DNA from 2 places in the Anaerosporobacter sp. genome. Region 2 is predicted to be linked to the other one. Evidence: a T-box and tRNA genes for the amino acid it is inferred to sense, from the RefSeq annotation. Region 2 holds a T-box; the other holds one or more tRNA genes.

Region 1 (9,074 bases), on a different contig from region 2:
AAAGGAAAACCATTTGATCCGGCTAAGGGACTTGTAACTATTCAACAAAACAAGGGTAAGCAATGAGAAAATTATATTAAGAGATTATAATGAGGTGGAGAAATGAACGTTCCAGTTGATGTAATAGCAACTTTTAATACATTTGGAAAAATTAAGCCGAATTATATAAGATTAGAAGACTGCCAACATGGATTGCAGACTTATAAGATTTCACAAATTGATCAAGTGAAAGAAGAGAAATATGCGGGAATGACTATGTTACTGTTTTGTTGCAGTGTACCCGTGGGAGAAGTGATACAGACAATTAAATTACGGTATCATATTGATACGCATAAGTGGATGCTTGTGAACTAGGTTCCTTGTTGTATAAGTACAGATTAACCAAGCGATAAGATTTGTTAATAATGTAATATGTTGAAAAAAGGTATCCCCTTTGTTATAATGAATATGGTTTATAGAGTGTTTTCAATTATGGCAGGAGAAACTTATTGGTTTTACAGTGCCGAATATAGTGGCCTGCGAAGGTTACTAGGAGAGATAATAAGATGGAGGCTCTAATAATGAAAACAGATATTCAGATTGCTCAAGAAGCACAAATGGAACATATTAAAGGGATAGCAAAGAGACTTGATATTGGTGAAGATGACCTAGAATTTTATGGTAAATACAAGGCCAAATTCACAGACGAGTTATGGGAAAAAGTAAAAGAAAGACCGGATGGTAAATTAATTTTAGTTACTGCTATTAATCCAACACCAGCGGGAGAAGGTAAAACAACAACTTCTGTAGGTTTAGGAGAAGCCTTTGGCAAATTAAATAAGAAAGCAGTAATAGCGCTTAGAGAGCCTTCTTTAGGACCTTGTTTTGGTATTAAAGGTGGTGCGGCAGGTGGTGGTTATGCTCAGGTTGTACCAATGGAAGATTTGAACTTACATTTTACTGGAGATTTTCATGCAATTACATCTGCTAATAATCTATTAGCAGCAATGTTAGACAATCATATCCAACAAGGAAATATCTTGAATATTGATCCAAATCAAATCGTTTGGAAGAGATGTTTAGATATGAATGATCGTGTACTTCGTAATATTGTAGTTGGTCTTGGACGTAAGGCTGATGGTACTGTAAGAGAGGACCATTTCATCATTACGGTTGCATCGGAGATTATGGCTATCCTTTGTCTTGCTGATAATATGAAAGATTTGAAGGAGAGACTTGGCAGAATTATTGTGGCATATAATTATGATGGGGCCCCAGTAACAGCAAAAGAATTGAACGTAGTTGGTTCAATGGCAGCATTATTGAAAGATGCGTTAAAGCCAAATTTAATTCAGACATTAGAGAATACACCAGCAATAGTACATGGTGGACCATTTGCAAATATTGCACATGGTTGTAATAGTGTAAGAGCAACAAAGACAGCACTTAAACTTGCTGATTATGTTATTACAGAAGCTGGCTTCGGTGCCGATCTTGGGGCAGAGAAGTTCTTTGATATTAAATGTCGTATGGCCGGATTAAAGCCTGATGCAGTTGTTCTTGTAGCAACAGTAAGAGCATTAAAGTATAATGGTGGAGTAGCAAAAGCGGATTTGTCAGCGGAAAATCTTGATGCTTTAAAAGTTGGTATTGCTAATCTTGAAAAGCATATTGAAAACTTACAAAACTATGGGGTGCCTGTAGTTGTTACATTGAATCGTTTCATGACAGATACAGATGCTGAACTTGATTTTGTAAGAGAATTCTGTGAATCACGTGGTTGTGAATTCTCCTTATCTGAAGTATGGGAAAAAGGTGGAGAAGGTGGAATTGACCTTGCACAGAAAGTGATTAAGACAATAGAGGAAAAACCAAGTAATTTCAAAGTTTTATATGAAGATAACTTATCAATTAAAGAAAAAATCGAGACAATAGCTAAGAAAATCTATGGAGCATCAGAAGTAACCTATGATGCACAAGCTTCCAATGCAATTGAGAAGATTGAAAGTCTTGGTTTTACTAATATGCCAGTATGTATGGCAAAGAACCAATACTCATTATCAGATGATCCTACTTTATTAGGAAGACCAACAAACTTTAAGATTCATATTCGTGAAGTGTATGTATCTGCAGGAGCAGGTTTTGTGGTGGCAATTACTGGAACTGTAATGACTATGCCGGGATTACCTAAGAAACCGGCAGCAGAGGGAATTGATGTGGATGAGTCTGGAGTAATTACTGGATTATTCTAAATATATTAGTAAAATGTGATTTAAAAGATTTAAAAAGGTTGAAATACTAAAAGAGATCAAAGTATTTTTAATCAAAATACTATATAGCAATAAAATAAACAATAAAAAATCCCCTCATGTTGAGAACACTAGCGATTCTTAACATGAGGGGATTTTAGCGTAGGAAATTGTTATAAATGTACTAACATTTTTCTGGTTCTGGATAGTCAACACCGAAAGTATCAACAGTTACAGATTTCATAACTTGATCATGAGTTGGTCTATCAGAATAATCAGTTTGTGTTTCTGCTATTTCATTTACAACATCCATACCTTCGATTACTTTACCAAAAGCAGCGTAAGAGCCGTCTAGGTGAGGTGAATTTTGATGCATGATGAAGAATTGTGATCCTGCTGAGTTTGGCATCTGCGAACGAGCCATAGAGATAACACCTTCTGTATGTTTTAATGTATTTTCGAATCCATTCATTGAGAATTCACCTTTGATTGAGTAACCTGGGCCACCCATACCAGTTCCTTCTGGACAACCGCCTTGAATCATGAAACCTCTAATTACACGATGGAAGATTAATCCATTATAATAGCCTTTTTTTACTAAAGAGATAAAATTGTTTACTGTATTTGGAGCAATTTCAGGATAAAGTTCTACTTTAATAATTCCGCCTGTGTTTAATTCAATTGTTACAACGGGATTTTTTGCCATATTAGTTCCTTCTTTCTTAATAGTTTAGACAATTGCCATATACATTATTTACATTTTTGGCAATGATATGTATATGATAATAGAAAAAAGAACTATTGTCAAAGAAAATGTAAAACTATAATATTGAAAAGCTGTTGTTGAATAATTGGTTTCGTGATGTTATAGTATAGAATATGGTTGAAGAAACTGATAGGAACGATTCAATATAGAGGAGAAATAAAAGGATGCAAGACAAAGAGAATTTTTTAGCTATGTTAGCTGCGATAGTTGATTTAGCTAAATCGCAGGATAATATAATTACAATGGACGAGATTAAAGAATTGTTAGATGACTCAGCGTTTACTGAAGAACAGATGGAACATGTATATGAATATCTTGCGGCAAATCATATTAGAATTCAGGGATATATTAGGAATATAAATGCAAATGATAAAAGTGATGATATAACTACAATAGATGAAGAAGTTGAGAATGATAATGATCAAGAATATATAGATGATGAAAGTAAGAAGGTACTGCAGGATTTAAAAGAGAGAGAAGAACGATTAGAACAGGAAGAAGCTTCATATATAAGAATGTATCTTGAAGATTTGGAATTAATAAGTCCAATGGTTGAAGGCGAAGTGGATTCACTTATCTGTTCTTTAAGAAAAGGAAATCGCTTTGCTAAGGAAAGACTTCTAGAACTTCATCTTCGTACGGTTGTAGATATAGCTAGAAGTTACCAGGGTAGAGGGATAATTGTGGGTGATTTGATTCAAGAAGGTAATATTGGATTAATTACTGCTTTAGAGGAAATCTGTATTGGGTCTAATCGTGTACCAACAGAATCAATACCAGATACAATAGAGTATATATTAAATCGCATTCGTGAAAGTATGGAATTTGTAATTCATGAACAACAAGATGATAAGATTCTTGAAAATCGCATTGTAGAGAAGATTAATTTTATAAGTAGTTGTATGAAAGAATTAGCAGAAGAATTTGGTAGAGAAGCTACACTAGATGAGTTGGCAGAGTTTGCTAAAATAGATAAATCAGAAATAGCAGATATTGTGGAATTGGCAAAAGATACGTTATCCGTATCACATGATGAAGAATAATACCGAAAACAAAAAGCTTATGTATAGTTATCTATCGGATAGCTGTGCATAAGCTTTTAACATTTATACAAGATTTAGTTATTTTATGTAATAAATACAAAGATGGAGGATAGCGGTGGAAATTAATGTTATATGTTAATTTATTAATATGAAATTTTTTATATTGAATGAAAATTTTGAAAAATTCACTTGCTTTTTTCTTTTGCGTATGGTATTATTATTTTTGTTGATAGCAGTTGTTTAAAATGCTGTGAAACATTCATACATAAGATGTATGATAAAATGATAAGCCGGCATGTCGGAATGGCAGACGAGGCAGACTCAAAATCTGTTGGCGGCAACGTCGTGTGGGTTCAAGTCCCACTGCCGGCATTGAATAACGTACAGATGCAGCGGTATCGTGAAAGATACCGCTGTTTTTGTTGTGAAATTATTCGTTCCATTGGAAGATGATGAGCAAGTAGATTCGATGTAAAAACAAAAATTATAAAATTGTATAGTTAACTTAATGCTTTATATATAACTTAAAGATTTACATATATTTTATGAAATAATTTCTTTTTAAATAGTAGTGTTCGTGTTATTATATAAGTAAAGCAATTAGGAAAATGGTGTTATTGAAGACTTTGGAAAGGAGCTTGTTTAATCTATGACTTGCAAAGAAGCACAAGGTTTAATTATGCCATATATTAATGACGAATTAGATGTCGGGCAATTAGAAAAATTTTTAGAGCATGTAGAATATTGTCCGGATTGCAAAGAAGAATTAGAAGTTTATTTTACACTCCTGACTGGTATGAGGCAACTTGATGAAGATAAGAACCTATCTGGTGATTTTCACATTGATTTTGAAAAATCATTACGTAAGTCAGAGGAAAGAATAAATAGAACCAAACTTAATTATGCTCGTAAGAGAATAATTTATGTAATTATATGTTTGGTCTTTTGTATTATGGTAAATGTGAATTCAAGTACAGTAAAAGAATTAGAGACTCCAGATGAAATAGCAGACGAGAATGTGCATTATATGGAGTATTATTATTTCTTAGACAAACCAACTTTATTAAATAAAGAGATTGAGAAGAATTATAATGAGATAATGGAATTTATAATAAAACATCAGACAGATAAAGTTATTGAGTTTAATAGGATTTCTAATAATTCATTAATCTATGATGATGATGAAGTTGAAAAGATAAAAAAGAGTAAAAATGATAGTGGCATAACAAATTATAAATGAAAGATACTATCAATTATAGCGAATAAGAGTTGGAACGTGGAAAGGAATTAACGTAATGAGTGATAAAATTGTATTAATAGATGGAAATAGTATTATTAATCGAGCATTTTATGGAGTACCTGATTTAACGAATTCAGAAGGAATTCATACTAATGCGATTTATGGATTTATTAATATTATGTTGAAAATATTAGAGGAAGAACAAGCACAATACCTAACGGTAGCATTCGATGTAAAGCATCCGACTTTCAGACATATAAAATACCCAGAGTATAAAGGTACTAGAAAAGGGATGCCAGATGAACTACGTGAGCAAGTGCCATTATTAAAAGAAGTGCTACAGGCTATGGGTATTCGAATTATTGAGAAAGCTGGCTATGAAGCTGATGATATTCTTGGTACCATTGCGACGAGATGTAGTGAACAAGGATTGGACGTTTCCTTAGTTTCTGGAGATCGGGATTTACTTCAGCTTGCATCCGACAAGATATTAATACGAATTCCAAAAACAAAACGCGGCGGAACAGAAATAGAGAATTATAATATTGCAGAGGTAGTTGATAAGTATCAAGTTAAGCCAGAACAAATCATTGATTTGAAGGGTTTGATGGGTGATGCATCAGATAATATTCCGGGGGTTCCAGGTATCGGAGAGAAGACTGCGGCGAAGATTCTTACCGCATTTGAAACAGTTGAGAATGCATATGCACATATTGATGAAGTAATGCCAAATAAAGCAAGAGAAGCCTTGCGCGAACATTATGACTTGGCAGTGCTAAGTAAAGAGCTTGCAACAATTAAAGTAGATTGTGAACTTGATTATATATTAGAAGAAGCAAAGATGCCTTCTCTTTTCACGCCAGAGGCATTCTCATTATTTAAACGTTTTGAATTCAAGAGTCTTCTTAATCGATTTGAAGGAGATGTGAGTAGAAACGATAAGATTGAAGAAAAGTTTGTAGAGGTTACTACAATAGAAGAAGCAGACAAGATTTTTCAATCAATTATAGGATTAAAGGAAGCTAAGAATTTAAAGGAACTAGTGACAGACGGAATTAGCACTGATCGAGTAGGTGTTATGTTGGCCTCGGTAGAAGGTAATTTAGTAGGGGCAGCACTAACATATTCTGAGAAAAAGAGTTATTATCTGTTGATCAATGATGAGATTTCAGTTGAATATATAACAGGACAGCTAAACAAGGTAATAGAAAAGAATATTATGGTATCTGTTGTGTCGCTTAAGGAAATGCTTTCTCATATTCAAGCATATAGTGATAGTAAGATTTACGATATGGGTCTTGCGTCTTATGTAATGAATCCATTAAAAGATACGTATCATTATGATGATATTGCAAGAGATTATCTAGGGATAACGGTTCCTTCGAGAGAAGAATTATTTGGTAAGATGAAGGACAAAGAAGTTTTTGAAGACAAAAAAGAGACATATAAGAATTTCATTTGTTACCATAGCTACATTGCATATCTTGCTTTAGAGAAGTTAAGTGCGCAGTTGTATGAGATTGATTCTTTAGATTTGTTTGTAGATATTGAGATGCCTTTGATTTATACACTATATGATATGGAATCTAGAGGAATTCGTGTAAATAAAGAGGCATTGAAAGAATATGGTGATCAGTTACAAGTCAGAATAAAGGAATTAGAGAAAAATATTTATGAACATGCAGGTGAAGAGTTTAATATTAATTCACCGAAACAATTAGGGGTTATTTTATTCGAGAAGTTACACATGCCATTTGCTAAGAAGACGAAAACTGGATATTCAACATCAGCAGATGTATTAGAAAGGTTACGTAGTGAAGATCCTATTATTGATGAAATCTTAGAGTATCGTCAATTAACGAAACTAAAATCTACTTATGCGGATGGGTTGGCTACGTATATTGCGGATGATAATCGTATTCATGGTAAATTCAATCAGACAATTACAGCAACAGGACGTATTAGTAGTACGGAACCAAATCTTCAGAATATACCGATACGTATGGAATTAGGTCGTCAGATTCGTAAAGTATTCATACCTGAAGAAGGATATGTATTCCTAGATGCCGATTATTCACAGATTGAATTACGTGTGCTTGCGCATATGTCAGATGATGAGAGATTAATTGATGCATATAAACAAGAAGAAGACATCCATAAGATTACTGCATCACAAGTATTCCACACTCCACTTGATGAAGTTACAAGTGCACAACGTAGAGATGCGAAAGCAGTTAACTTTGGAATTGTTTATGGAATTAGTTCATTTGGTCTTGGACAAGATCTTAATATAACCAAAAAAGAAGCGGATATGTATATTAAGAAGTATTTTGAAACATATCCTAAAGTTAAGGAATTCCTCGATAATTTAGTTGAAGAAGGAAAGAAGAATGGTTATGTTACGTCCTTGTTTAACAGAAGAAGACCAATACCAGAATTGAATTCAAGTAATTTTATGCAACGTTCTTTTGGAGAACGTGTTGCAATGAATTCACCAATTCAAGGTACTGCAGCAGATATAATTAAAATCGCTATGATTCGTACCAATCAAAAATTGAAAGACCTGAAATTAAAATCTAGATTGTTGTTACAAATACATGATGAATTATTAATTGAGACTCATAAAGATGAGATTGAACAAGTTGCGACAATTCTGAAAGATGAGATGCAAGGTGCAGTGACCCTTCACGTACCTTTAGAAGTAGAAGTGAAACAGGGTAATAACTGGTACGAAGCTAAGTAGTTTATTCAAGTGGTCATTGTGAAACTCTTCTTTGAGAGTTTTGCAATTGACTGACTATATACTATTATGGAAGGAATCGTACTATTTATGAAGGTTATTGGATTAATGGGAGGTGTCGGTAGTGGTAAGTCAACCGTAGCCGACATTTTAGAAAAAGAATATGGAGCACATCTTATAATTACCGATGATATTGCAAAAAAGTTAAGTGAAAAGGGAGAAGAAAGTTACCAGTTGATTGTATCTTATTTTGGTACTGAAATCCTAGGAGTTGATGGTCAAATCGATCGGAAAAAATTAAGTGGGATTGTGTTTTCAGATAAAGAGAAGTTAGAAAAACTGAATTCTTTTACACATCCATTAGTTATGAAGCGTGTTAAAAATGAAATTGAACTAATAAAAGTTTTAAATAAACAAAAAACTATAGAAGAGCAAATTCTTTATGTGGTTATAGAGACAGCATTATTAATTGAGGCTGGGTACCGTGATTTGTGTGATTCTGTTTGGTATGTAGCTGTAGACGAAGAGATACGTAAACAAAGATTAATGAGCAATCGTGGCTATTCTGAAGAAAAAATTGCTGCAATTCTAAAAAATCAAATGAGTGATAAGGATTTTGATGACAATTGTGACAAGGTATTATATAATAATGGTAATATGGATAATTTGAAGAAAGAGATACAACTTTTAATGGATTAGTATAGTCAATTATGCTATAATGAATTCAGTATTGCAATAAAGCAATAAAAGATACTAAAAGCACGATTCTGGGGGCACATTCAATGGAACAGACAAGATATCCAAAACATATGGTATTCGGGTTAGATATCGGTACGAGAAGCATTGTTGGTACAGTAGGCTATCGAGAGAATGAACATAACTTTACAGTAGCTGCTATATGTGTTAAAGAGCATGATACCAGAGCAATGTTAGATGGGCAGATACATGACATCGGAAAGGTAGCAGAGTCAATCACCTACATTAAAAAAGAATTAGAAAAAGAGCTTAATGTGACACTAACGGATGTATGTATTGCAGCAGCCGGTCGGGTACTTAA
Region 2 (5,920 bases):
TTTCAATTGTAGATTCAATTGTCTTTGCTTCATCCCATTCTGGCCAAGTTGTTTGATACAATCTTCCTCCGTAGTTCATCATATCCCAAAGTTCTTCTGTCATATGAGATGCTACTGGATTTAATAAGATTAATAAAGTCTTGAACTCCCCTCTTGTAATCTTACCAACTTTATATACATCGTTAACAAATGCCATCATTGCTGCAATTGCTGTATTGAATTTAAGATTTTCGAAATCTTGGCTGACTTTCTTAATTGTTTGATGCATCTTAGTTTCTAATTCTTTGGAATATTCTTCCCCATCTACAACCATATCTTGAAGTTTCCAGATACGCTCTAAGAATCTTCTACAACCTTTAACACCTTCTTGAGACCATGAAGCACTTAATTCAAATGCACCTATGAACATTTCATACGTACGAAGTGTATCTGCACCAAATTCATCTACGATATCATCTGGGTTTACTACATTTCCACGAGATTTTGACATCTTCTCGCCATTCTCACCAAGAATCATACCATGTGAAGTTCTCTTCATATAAGGTTCTTTCGTACTTACTAGACCTTGATCGTATAAGAATTTATGCCAGAATCTTGAATAAAGTAAATGAAGTGTTGTATGCTCCATACCACCATTGTACCAATCTACTGGCATCCAGTAGTCAATCGCTTCTTTGCTTGCGAAAGCTTCTGTATTAGTAGGATCGATATAACGTAAGAAATACCATGAAGATCCAGCCCATTGTGGCATTGTATCTGTTTCTCTCTTCGCTGGTTTTCCACATTTAGGACAAGCCACGTTCACCCAGTCAGTCATATGAGCAAGTGGTGATTCCCCATTATCTGTTGGCTCATATGTCTCAACTTCTGGAAGTTGTAAAGGTAATTCGCTCTCTGGAATTGGAACGTATCCACAACAATCACAGTGAACTAGTGGAATTGGTTCTCCCCAATATCTTTGACGTGAGAATACCCAGTCTCTTAATTTGAAGTTTACTTTTTTCTGTCCAATACCTTTTTCACCAAGCCATTCAATCATCTTAGCTTTTGCATCTTTAACTTCCATTCCATTTAAGAAATCAGAGTTAACTAATTTTCCTGTTGCTGTATCAGTAAATGCTGCTTCCTGAACATTACCACCTGCTACTACTTCGATAATTGGAAGATCAAATTTCTTAGCAAATTCCCAGTCACGTTCATCATGTGCTGGAACTGCCATGATTGCACCTGTACCATAAGTCATTAATACATAATCTGAAATCCAAATTGGAATCTCTTTACCATTAACAGGATTGATTGCTGTAATTCCTTCGATACATACACCTGTCTTATCTTTTGCTAATTCTGCTCTCTCGAAATCAGATTTCTTAGCAGCTAATTCACGATATTCTACAATGGCATCAAAATTCTTGATTTCTTCTTTGTATTTATCAAGTATTGGGTGTTCTGGTGAGATTACCATGTAAGTTGCACCAAATAAAGTATCTGGTCTTGTTGTGTAGATTCGCAAACTATCTTCTCTTCCTGCTAATCTGAAGTCAACCTCTGCACCTTCACTACGTCCAATCCAGTTTTTCTGAGATACTTTAACTCTGTCAATATAATCAACTTCATCAAGATCATCGATTAATTTGTCAGCATATTCTGTGATTTTAAGCATCCATTGACTCTTAACCTTTTGAACAACTTCACTACCACAACGTTCACATGCACCATTTACTACTTCTTCGTTTGCTAGACCTACCTTACAAGAAGTACACCAGTTAATTGGCATCTCTGATTTGTAAGCTAACCCTTGTTCGAATAATTTAAGGAAAATCCATTGTGTCCATTTATAATAGTTTGGATCTGTTGTATTGATTTCACGATCCCAGTCAAAGGAATAACCAAGATTTTGTAACTGGCTCTTAAAATTAGCTACGTTTCTCTTAGTAACTTCTTTTGGATGAATGTGATTTTTGATTGCATAGTTTTCTGTTGGAAGACCGAATGCATCCCAACCCATAGGATATAATACGTTATACCCTTGCATTCTTCTTTTTCTTGCAATGATATCAAGAGCTGTATATGGTCTTGGATGACCTACATGAAGACCTTGTCCAGATGGATAAGGGAATTCAACTAATGCATAGAATTTTGGTTTTGAATAATCGTCTCCTGCACGAAAGGCTTTCTCTGTTTCCCAGATGCCTTGCCATTTCTTCTCAATCACCTTTGGATTGTACGTAACTGACATGATATTTCCTCCTTATAATAAAAAAACCTCTTCATCTCTAATCTAGAGACGAAAAGGTATTATATACGTTTCGTGGTACCACTCTAGTTCAGCCTGTCTTATAAATTGACATTCTGCACTCATTATCTATAACGGGATTTCCCGCCTTGACCTACTTAGTAAAGTTATCTAAACAACGTATTGTAATCAATACGGTTCAATCAAGGAACTCCTAGGCGAGTTGGGAGCTGCATGCTACTGTCTTACACCAACCGACAGTTCTCTGAAAACATCAGTACTCTTACTACTCCTAATCTTTGTTCTTACAGTATTCACATTAAAATTTATTGTATAACATACCTTGGAATATTGTCAAGGGCGTTTTTTCTATCCTATAATATTTCTTTAATGACATTCAATTTCAACTTCTTGGTTATCTCAATTGCTTCTAGTACACTGGAATCCCAGATTTGATTTGGTTGATGAGCATCTGCTCCAACAATCACTCGTATATTCGTACTTGCTACTTGCTCCCAAAATCTTTGGTGTGGATAAGGATGTCTTTGCCCATCTGGATAATCCTTAATTCCTCGACGTATTCCATTGGCATTATATTCAAGTATATAGTCATGTTTAACTGCTGCATCAATAATAATATCTGTAGCTCTACTACAATTATCATCCCATGCATATTTTCCTATGAACATTAAATCCGGATGTACTACCATATTAAAATATCCTGTTTTCATCCCCTCTACTATTGCTTGTGCGTATTCTATGTATGTATCCGTAGATGGCGCAGAAAATATGTTTTGTATCTCACCATTCTTTTTATGATAAAAATGTTCACCTAATAGTAAATAATCGATTCGATCATCTGCAATAAGTTTTTCATAGTAGTTATTATATTCCGGAAGGTATTCTATCTCAAGTCCCTTCAATATCCTTAGTTGTGATTGATATTTGCTTGCATATTCCACCATAGAATTTAAATACTCATCTAATTCTTCATATTTCATTCGACAACCAAAATCATAATCTGGAAATGGTCCGTGATCGGAAATTCCTAATATATCCAACTTGTTTTGAATTGCAGATTGAATATATTCTTCATCGGTACCAAATGCATGCTGACAACGTGGCGTGTGTGTATGGTAATTAACTTTCATTGTTTTTCCTCCTTATATTTATCTGTTATATTATCTAGCAAGAAATCTATTAAACAAATACTATCATATATTGTTAAACAATCAAGAATAGTCCAATGGGGAGTGTACACACTCCCCATTGAAACCTAATATTATCTTACCATAAAATCACAAAAACGTCTATTTGCCAGAACATGAAACTATCTATCTCAGAAGTTTAGATATTTCTCCATAATGCAATACATACAACTCATGCAAAGCACGTGTTATTGCCACATATAATAATTTGGCGTCTGCATCTGTATTCTCATAATTCCTTGTATCTGGATTCCATAGTATTACCGTATCGAATTCAAGTCCCTTCGTCATATGAATTGGCAATACCATAACACCATTGGTAAATACAAGTTCCTCTATATCCTCTTTCCAAGGTTCTACTTCTATCTTATCCTTAAGTGCATCGTATACTGTCTTTGTTTCCTCAACCGTTCTGCATATTACAGCTACTGTATCGTACTCTCGTTCTTTTATATTTTTAATACAAGAAACCGTTGCCTCTACATTATCGTTAAAATTCAATTGCTTCTTTACCATAACAGGCTGTCCATGTCGAATAACTGGATCAATGGCATAGGTCTCAAAGGAGCATTTCGCTAACACTTGACTGGCATAGTTAGAGATTTCTACGGTATTGCGGTAACTCTTAGCTAAGGAATAGAATGGGTCCTTACCAGGTGTAAACACTTCCTCACGTAACTCTCTCCAATCGTTCATACCTGTATCATAATGGATATTTTGTGACACATCTCCCATAATGGTAAAAGTACAATCAGGAAAGAGTTGTTTTAGAATTCCATAAGCAATTACACCAAAATCCTGAGCCTCATCTACTACAATATGCTTTACATATTTGAAATCTACAGTGTCACTTAATGCCTTCTTAATATAAGCTATTAAACCAAGATCATATAAATCAATCTCTTTTTCTGCAAAGGCTACCTTGAGATGTAGTAAACTTTCTATATTTTCAGGTAGTTTTACATCTGCTGCCTCATACTTTTCGTAATTCACATATAAGTCTTCTAAAAACTCTTCATATACATGATAAAGGTCAATCTTCCCATTCTTCTTACCAAAGTAATCCTTATATAATTTACATTCTTGTTTGATTACACCTTTCTCTTCTCCAAGAATTTCGTTTATATTCCGAACCTTTGTTAATAGTCTCTTGTTCAGCATATCAATTTTCTCTTGATAAGAATATCGTTTAAATGTCAGCAAGAATTGTTTAATCTCCTTCGTTGTATATAAGGTTTTTCCCTTATAAATAATCTCTTCCATTGGTATATGTTTGAAGATATATTCTTCTAGACAGAGTTCTAGTGCCTTTAACAACTCTAAGGATCCTTTAAAACGCTTACAGCCAGATTCTATCTCGCTATTGCTGGTCATACGCGCTTTCTTAAATGCATCTGTCATCTTATAGCCCTTCTTCTTTGAAACCTCTTTTTCTATAAGACCAGAGAAGAATTCTTGCATGGTTAGCTGATTAATATTATAGACATCTAGGTTTGGTAGTACTCCCGTAATGTAATTCAAAAGCATCTTATTACTTCCTATTATATAAAACTCATCTGGTCGAAACTTTTCCTTGAAGTTATATAAAATATACGAAATTCTATGCATTGCGACGGTAGTCTTTCCACTACCCGCTACACCTTGTACCACTATATTATGCCATGGAGTATCACGTATAATATCATTTTGTTCCTTTTGGATAGTAGCGATAATTTCTCCGAGGACCGCTTCTTTGTTCTTGCCTAGGTACTTGGTAAGAAATTCATCATTTGCTATAACATTGGCATCGTAGAAATCTTTTAAAACGCCTTCGCTAATCTCAAATGTTCTTTTAAGTCCTAGATCTACATAAATAGTCTCTCCAAGCGGTGACGGATATGAACTCTCTCCAATATCACTATCATAATACACACTGGCAATGGGAGCTCTCCAGTCAACAATGAGAATCTCTGAAGGACTTTTCATTACTCCGTTCTTCCCTATATATAATGAAAACTCTTTTTCTTCTCCATGCTCTGTATAATCGATTCTTCCGAAATAGGGCTTATCCTTTGCCAATAAGTTCTTTCGTAAACTCTTTTCTGCTTGTGATTGTAAATCCATTCCTACGATTAATTCGTTATGAAGCTCAGGGTTGTCCGATCGATAATTATCATACATTTCCTTTGTCTGTTCCCTCATCTGCTTAACCTGAACAGTTAACACATCAATGTTCGACTCGATTACTTCTTCACAACTTGATAGATGTGCTTCTTCCTTCTTCCATTCTTCTTTGTTCTCTACCTCCATCTCTTCTAAACTGCTGCTTTTTGCCATACCATTGTTCATTACTCCTGCTCCTTTCAATTGAGAAAATGTAATTCCGAAACTCTTTGAATACTATGGTTATCCACGCATAAGAGCTTCTAAGAAAGTTAGCGGAACATAAGTGATTAATAATCCTAAAGACTTTACTGGGTGATTACTATCATACACGCGT

What was found. A T-box is a leader RNA that pairs with one kind of tRNA and senses whether it is charged. The one in region 2 lies ahead of leuS (leucine--tRNA ligase), so its partner is inferred to be a tRNA-Leu.
Region 1: it encodes a tRNA-Leu, which carries the amino acid that the T-box ahead of leuS (leucine--tRNA ligase) is inferred to sense. The anticodon was not compared.

Annotation. Positions count from the first base shown of each region.
Region 1 covers NZ_CBDLAM010000052.1:9,665-18,738, forward strand. The annotation lists gene ACW2QF_RS07895 (DNA polymerase Y family protein) at 1-66, shown strand, start outside; gene ACW2QF_RS07900 (hypothetical protein) at 103-354, shown strand; gene ACW2QF_RS07905 (formate--tetrahydrofolate ligase) at 561-2,231, shown strand; gene ACW2QF_RS07910 (peptidylprolyl isomerase) at 2,413-2,934, opposite strand; gene ACW2QF_RS07915 (sigma-70 domain-containing protein) at 3,159-4,037, shown strand; tRNA gene ACW2QF_RS07920 (tRNA-Leu) at 4,327-4,409, shown strand; gene ACW2QF_RS07925 (anti-sigma factor family protein) at 4,687-5,277, shown strand; gene polA (DNA polymerase I) at 5,333-8,020, shown strand; gene coaE (dephospho-CoA kinase) at 8,108-8,716, shown strand; gene ACW2QF_RS07940 (cell division protein FtsA) at 8,800-9,074, shown strand, end outside.
Region 2 covers NZ_CBDLAM010000198.1:259-6,178, forward strand. The annotation lists gene leuS (leucine--tRNA ligase) at 1-2,236, opposite strand, end outside; T-box leader at 2,278-2,542, opposite strand; gene ACW2QF_RS16515 (histidinol-phosphatase) at 2,608-3,384, opposite strand; gene ACW2QF_RS16520 (HelD family protein) at 3,568-5,769, opposite strand.